2 regions of the Lacipirellula sp. genome follow, and region 1 is predicted to be linked to the other one. Evidence: riboswitches for the same ligand, from Rfam matches in the RefSeq annotation. Region 1 holds a riboswitch; the other holds the start of a gene.

What was found. Region 1 has a riboswitch for cobalamin ahead of ACQY7R_RS23105 (ribonucleoside-diphosphate reductase subunit alpha). Riboswitches for the same ligand answer to the same signal wherever they lie in the genome.
Region 2: it holds a riboswitch for cobalamin, as region 1 does, so the genes downstream of both, ACQY7R_RS18310 (DUF1559 domain-containing protein) here and ACQY7R_RS23105 (ribonucleoside-diphosphate reductase subunit alpha) in region 1, are expected to answer to the same signal.

Annotation. Positions count from the first base shown of each region.
Region 1 covers NZ_CBDIIC010000002.1:3,864,959-3,868,567, reverse strand. Annotated here, with positions in the region: gene ACQY7R_RS23115 (DUF1801 domain-containing protein) at 1-268, shown strand, start outside; gene ACQY7R_RS23110 (DUF1801 domain-containing protein) at 290-658, shown strand; cobalamin riboswitch at 992-1,215, shown strand; gene ACQY7R_RS23105 (ribonucleoside-diphosphate reductase subunit alpha) at 1,466-3,609, shown strand, end outside.
Region 2 covers NZ_CBDIIC010000002.1:2,677,343-2,680,951, forward strand. Annotated here, with positions in the region: gene ACQY7R_RS18300 (OprO/OprP family phosphate-selective porin) at 1-149, shown strand, start outside; gene ACQY7R_RS18305 (YidH family protein) at 385-792, shown strand; cobalamin riboswitch at 964-1,232, shown strand; gene ACQY7R_RS18310 (DUF1559 domain-containing protein) at 1,377-2,270, shown strand; gene ACQY7R_RS18315 (dockerin type I domain-containing protein) at 2,260-3,252, shown strand; gene ACQY7R_RS18320 (DUF5522 domain-containing protein) at 3,249-3,503, shown strand; gene ACQY7R_RS18325 (PEP-CTERM sorting domain-containing protein) at 3,540-3,609, shown strand, end outside.

The DNA.
Region 1 (3,609 bases):
GACGCTGCCCGACGTGACGAAGGCGGTGAAGTGGAACTCGCCGTTCTACGGCCGCGAAGGGGAAGGGTGGTTCCTCAGCTTCCACTGCTTTGCGAAGTACGTGAAAGTCGCGTTCTTCAAAGGCTCCTCGCTGCGACCGCTGCCGCCGGGCGAGTCGAAGCAGAAGGAGGTGCGGTATCTCGATATCCGCGAGGATGATGAGTTCAACGAAGCGCAGTTTGCTAAGTGGGTGAAGCAGGCGAGCAAGTTGCCGCTGGAACGGATGTAGTCAGATCCACGAGGAAATCATATGGCGAGCAAAGCGTCCGAGAATCTCGATGATTGGCGAACAGAAACGCTTGAGCGCATCCGCGAGCTCATCGAGCAGGCCGCTCCCGATGCGGTCGAAGAAGTGAAGTGGCGGAAGCCGTCGAATCCCGCGGGCGTGCCGACGTGGTCGCAAGGCGGCATCCTCTGCACGGGCGAGACATACAAGGACAAAGTGAAGGTGACGTTCGCCAAGGGAGCGTCGCTCCCCGATCCGAGCGGGCTCTTTAACTCGAGCCTCGACGGCAACGCGCGGCGGGCGATCGATTTTTTTGAAGGGGACAAAGTGAAGGCGACCGCGTTCAAGGCGCTCATCCGCGCAGCGGTGAAGTTGAACGCCGCGAAGAAGTAGCACGATGAGTGCAGGCCTCACACTGAACGCATCGCCTTCAGGCCCAACGGGCCGCGCTATGAAAGCCCAGGGCGCAGCCCTGGGTAAAACGCCGCCGTCAACAACGAAGCCCTGTAAGGGCGCGCTAACCTTCGCGCGCCCTTACAGGGCTACCGATGGTGGTTCGCAATGTTCCCAGGGCTACGCCCTGGGCTATCACAGCGCGGCCTTACAGGCCTGAATGCAACTGCTCTTCGTGACTCGCCACTCTGCTTCCACCTTGCTCACTGAGCCCGAAATCGCGCACAAAAAACTTCTCCCCTCGGACGCTGGACATCGCCCTCGAACCGCAGTATGTTGACGCCCGTTGCTGGTCGACCACAAGCGATTGTGGTCGCGACAAGAGGGAACCTGGTGCAAATCCAGGGCTGCCCCGCAGCGGTAAGCGGAAACGAACGCCGTCAATAAGCACTGGCTCGCAAGGGCTGGGAAGCGACGGCTACTAGGCGCCGGAGGTCCTTTCGAGGCCCGCCGGCCAGTCCGCGAGTCCGAAGACCTGCCAGCGACTGAGCGGTTCAGAATTACAGGATTGCGATGACCGGACGTCATCGGACTGAGCCGCTTGTCTACCGAACCTTCTCGGGAAAGGACGGTCGAGGATGTTGTTATTCTGCTGCGCGCAGTCATTACTCGCTGGCTTCCGCTCGTTGACGAGCGCTGGCTCTCTCGCGACTGCACTCTCGCACGATTCCTCGATCGGCGTTCACCGGTTTGGTTCCGGGAAACCCGCTGTCCCCTATCGGGTCGATAGGGAGAGGAGTCACTCTCATGCTGTGCGCCCCCCACGAATGGATCGTCCGCAAACGCGACGGCCGTCACGTTCCGTTTGAACTCGACCGCATCCGCGGCGCGATCGCCAATGCGTTTCGCGCGGAACTGAACATCGCCGCCAGTGCGCCGCTCGATGACGACGTGGCCGCCGACGTGGCAGGCGTGCTGCAGTCGGTGTCGGACGACGTCTCGCCGCTGGCGAATCAGGGCGAAGGGGTGAGCGTCGAGCGTATCCAAGACATCGTCGAGATGGAGCTGATGGCCCGCGGCCATTACCGCGTCGCGCGGCGGTACATCATCTATCGCGCCGAACACGCCAAAATGCGGGCGATTCGCGGCGAAGCGCTCGTCACGGCGCCGCCAACCGTGCAGGTGACGCTCGCCGACGGCAGTCGCGTGCCGTTCGATGCGCGACGGATTCGCAAGCGGCTCGCCGAGGCAGCGACGGGGTTCGAAGAAGTTGTCGACGTCGAGGAGTTGGTCGACGAAGTGCTGCGGTCGGTCTTCGACGGGATCTCGATCAACGAGATCTACCGCGCGCAGATTCTGGCCGCCCGTTCGCGGATTGAACGCGATCCGGCGTATGACGTCGTCACCTCGCGGCTGATGCGCAACGTTATCTACCAGGAAGCGCTCGGCGAAACGCCCGATGCGCGGTCGCTCGATCGACTCCATCAGCATCAGTTCGAGCACTACATCATCGACGGCATTCGTGCGGGCCGACTGTCGGCGGAGTTGCGTGAGTTCGACCTAGAAAAACTCGCCGCGGCGATGAAACCGGAGCGGGATGCACAGTTCCATTACCTCGGCTTGCAGGCGATCTACGACCGCTACCTGCTGCACGTGAACGGCCGGCGGATCGAGACGCCGCAATACTTTTGGATGCGGGTGGCGATGGGCGTGGCGCTGCGGGAAGCGGCCCGCGAAGAGCGGGCGATCGAGTTCTACGAGATTCTGTCGACCTTCCGCTTTACTTCCGCGACGCCGACGCTGTTCAACGCCGGCACGCCGCATCCGCAGCTTAGCTCGTGCTACCTCAGCACCGTGAGCGACGACCTCGGCCACATCTTCAAGGTGGTGTCGGACAACGCGCTGCTATCAAAATGGGCCGGCGGGCTGGGGAACGATTGGACGAACATTCGCGCCACCAACTCCCACATTCGCGGGACGAACGGCCGCAGCCAGGGGGTGATTCCGTTCCTCAAAGTAGTGAACGACGCCGCGGTGGCCGTGAACCAAGGCGGTAAACGAAAAGGCGCCGTCTGCAGTTATCTCGAAACGTGGCATCTCGACGTCGAGGAGTTTCTCGAACTGCGGAAGAACACCGGCGACGATCGCCGTCGGACGCACGACATGCACACGGCGAACTGGATTCCCGACCTGTTCATGAAGCGCGTGCGGCAGAAGGCCGATTGGACGCTTTTCAGCCCGAACGAAGTGAGCGACCTGCACGATCTGTACGGCCGCGAGTTCGAAGCTCGCTACGAGCAGTACGAGCGGATGGCCGACGAGGGGGAGATCGAGCTGTTCCGCCGCGTCCCCGCCGCCGACTTGTGGCGAAAGATGCTGACGCGGCTGTTCGAAACGGGGCACCCTTGGATCACGTTCAAAGATCCGTCGAACATCCGCTCGCCGCAGGACCATGAGGGCGTGGTGCATAGCAGCAACCTGTGCACGGAGATTTTGCTGAACACCTCGGCCGACGAAACGGCGGTCTGCAATCTTGGCTCGGTCAATCTCGCGGCACACATCGTCGACGGGGCGCTCGATATGGCGAAGCTCGAAGCGACGGTGACGGTCGCGGTGCGGATGCTCGACAACGTGATCGACGTCAACTTCTACCCGACGCCCGAGGCGGCCAACTCGAACCAGCGGCATCGGCCGGTGGGGCTAGGGCTGATGGGTTTTCAAGACGCCCTCTACGCACTCGGGCTGAGCTACGCAAGTGACGAGGCGGTGGCGTTCGCCGATCGGAGCATGGAGGCGATCTCGTACTACGCGCTACTGGCGTCATCGCAACTGGCGGCCGAGCGGGGCGCTTACCAGAGCTACCCCGGTTCGAAGTGGGAGCGAGGACTGCTGCCGATCGATACGCTGCAACTCCTCGAAGAAGCGCGGGACGTGCCGATTCCGATCGACCG
Region 2 (3,609 bases), 1.2 Mb from region 1:
ACTTGCAAGATCTCACGTTCGGTTTGAACTGGTACCTTAATCGGTTCACGCGGTTCGAGTTCAACTACATCCATAACTTCCTCGACCGTCCGGTGGGGAACGACACCGAGTCTGACATCTTCGGCACGCGGGCTCAGTTCGACTTCTAACCCTAGCCCCGGGCTCCGCCCGGGGGTCGCGTCCCATACCACTGGATGATCGTCCCTACGGCGAACCTACCCCCGGGCGGAGCCCGGGCTAAAAAGACTACTAACCACGAAGGACACGAAGCTAATAGTTTTGATAAAGTCGTTAGACGCGGGTGGATGCTCACGCTGCATTCATCTGCGTCTATCGGCGTTCATTGGCGGTTCCATTTTTTTCGATCAACGGTGGCTGAAAACCATGGCTGAAGCTGACGACCCGCGGATTTACTTTGCCGCTGAGCGGACGTTGCTCGCGTGGGTTCGCACGGGGCTGACGCTCGTCGGCATGGGGTTCGTCGTCGCACGGTTCGGGTTATTTCTGCGGATCGTTCGCAACGCCCCCGACGCGCCGACGCATGCTGGGTCGACGTGGATTGGCGTCGGGCTGGTGATGCTCGGCTCGCTTGCGATCGGTGTTGCGGCATGGCAGCATGCGAAGTTCTGGCAGGCCCTCGCCAAGTCGCAACAGACGCAGCCCGGCGTGATGCGATGGTCGGTGATGTTTGCGTTGCTGATCTCGCTCATCGGTTTGGCCCTTGGCGGTTATCTGGTGGTCAGTGCGAACAACGCCGAAACGGGCCGGGCCGCGCAAACAACGTCCTCCTGAAGCCCACCCCAGTCATCCTGAGCGCAACGAAGAATCTGGAGTGCCGAGCGAGCCCCCAGATTCCTCGCCCCGCTCGGAATGACAGTGAAGCCGTAAACTACTCCCTCCGCAGCACTTACAGGCCCTCCTTACGCCGGCTAATTGGGCGCGTTAGACTCGATCTCTTAAGAGTTTGGTTCACCATGCGTTGGTGGTCGGCTGGGCACGTGTCGCTCGGCCGACGCAACAGGGAACTCCGGTGCGATTCCGGGACGGCCCCGCCGCTGTGACCAGGCGCGATTCGACGAACGCATCTTCAGCCATTGCCGCTGGACTTGTCGCTTAAGCGACAAGTCCGAACCCTGAGAGGGCTTCAAGCCTCGCCCAGGTTCACACGCGGCGAGAAGGCGAGTTTCGTCGAGCCTGGGAGTCAGAAGACCTACCACTGCATGCAGCAATGCGATTCGCTCCTGCGAGGGACGGGCGGATGGCGAGATAGTTTCGTCGTTGCCGCCGATTGTCTGGGCGATCTTCGTTTGCACCCCAGCAGGGTCGGCGAGTAATCGAGCCACGGCTCGCCCGCGACGAGACGGACGCAAGTGCTCATGCCCTGCCCGCCAGCCACCCGCCGCGAGTCGACCGCGCCGTTGCGCGGCTTCACGCTGGTGGAACTGCTGGTGGTGATCGCGATCATCGGCGTGCTCGTCGCGCTGCTGCTGCCGGCGGTGCAAGCAGCCCGTGAAGCGTCGCGGCGAAGTCGCTGTGCGAATAACCTCAAGCAGCAGGGGCTCGCGGCGATCGACTACGAGGGTCAGCGCCGCACGTTGCCGGCCGGCTGCATCGGTTGCTTGCCGCCGCAGGAAGGGGTGCAACTCTTCCTGTCGTGGAACTCGCAACTGCTGCCGTGGCTCGAACAAGCGGCGCTGCACGCCCGGCTCGACTTCACCAAGCCGTCGGACGAGACGCCCAACCTCCCCGCCGCGGCGCAGCAAGTCGACGTGTTCCTCTGCCCGAGCACGCTGCAACCCGAAACGGCGAGCGAATCGAATCTCTGGCGGGGCGCGGCGTTCACCGATTACGGCGGCATCTACGGCGTTGAAGGCGCCGGCCGCGATGCGCCGCTCAGCATCGATCCGAGCGAGTGGTTTGCCGGCCAAGTATTGGAGCCTGGATCGCTCGGCGTGTTCGTCTACGACGAGCCGGTCGCTTATCGGGACGTCGTCGACGGCCTCTCGCAAACGGTCGCCATCGCCGAGTCGCTGCTTCGCCGCCGCGTCGAGTGCGAGTGGATTAACGGCCAAAACGTGTTTGCTCAGGAGCAGGCGACGCCGATTAACTCGACCGAAGGACTCGAAAACGAGATTGGCTCGCCCCACGCCGCTGGTGCGCAGGCCGTCTTCTGCGACGGGCACGTCGCCTTCTTGAGCGAGCAGCTCGACCAACGCGTGTTGAACGCCATGCTGACCCGCGCGGGTGAGGAGGCGGCTCATGCTCCGTAGTGGTCGGCGACAGTTCATCGTAGCGCTCGCATGGTGGTCGCTCTGTTCAGCGATGTTGATTGGCGTCGGCACGCAGCCGGCGGCCGCGGGACCGGTCGCGTCGTTCGACGACGTCGAGTTCTGGGTCGGCACAGGAAGCAACCGCGCCGTCGTGGCGATCGAGTGGCTCACCGGGACGACCGAGCGGACGACGCTCGCGTGGGGGTTTCGTTGGGATGGAGCAGCGACGGGGCAAACGCTGCTCAATGCCGTGGTGACGGCCGATCCGCGGCTCTTCGCGAAGTCGGGCGGCTTCGGCGGCGGGTTGGGCTCGTCGCTCTACGGTCTCGGCTATGACGACGGCGACGGCGCGTTCGCGCTCGACGACGGCACGACGTTCAATGAAGCGGGGATCGCGCAAGTGAGCGGCCCGGCCGATCTCGCGAAAGCCGTCGACCCCGCCGACTACTACAACGAAGGCTGGTTCCGCGGGTTTTGGAACTATGGCTACTCGCACAACAATCCGTTCGCGGGCGGCTCGTGGACGGCCTCGCAGGTCGGCATGAGCAGCCGCGCGCTGCAAGATGGCGACTGGGAAAGCTGGGCCTATCATCCCGCGGTGAACCAGGCGGGCTTCCAGCAGTTTGCCGACAACCCGTTCGCCGCCCCCGCGCCGCCGATCGTCGGCAGCGCCGACTTCAATGGCGACGGCGTCGTCGATAGCGCCGACTTCCTCGCGTGGCAACGAGGCTACGGCATTGCTGCGGGCGCTGAGCCGAATCAGGGCGATGCCAACGGCGACGGCGCGGTCGACGCCGCCGACCTGCAGTGGTGGCGCGATGCCTTTGGCCAAACGACCGCGGCGCCCGCTATGAGTAGCGCCGCAGCAGTCCCAGAGCCAACGGCGCTGGGGCTCGCACTCGCGGCGCTCGTAGCAACGGCGGTTTGCCAACGGATCAATCGAACTCATGGAACCCTCGCATGGAAGCACCCGACACGATGACCGCGCCGCCCGCGGCAGCAGCGAGTTCCTCGCCGCTCGTGGCGGGGCGTGATTTTTATTTTGAGCGGGGCCGATTCGTCCTCACCGCGGAGTATTTGCTCCGCCGCGGAACGTGCTGCGGCAACGGTTGCCGACACTGCCCGTATCGCAAAGCATCCAAGCGACTGTCAAAGCCACCGGCTCCGCCGGTGGACGTAGCGAACACGGAGCCAACCAGTACTTCGTCCACCGGCAGAGCCGGGGGCTTTTAAGACCACACCACTGAACTTTCACCAAGGAGAGATCTCATGAAGTTGAACCTGAAGTTGACCGCCGCCGCGCTCGGCCTGCTCGCGGCTTGCCCTGCAGCGCCCGCTT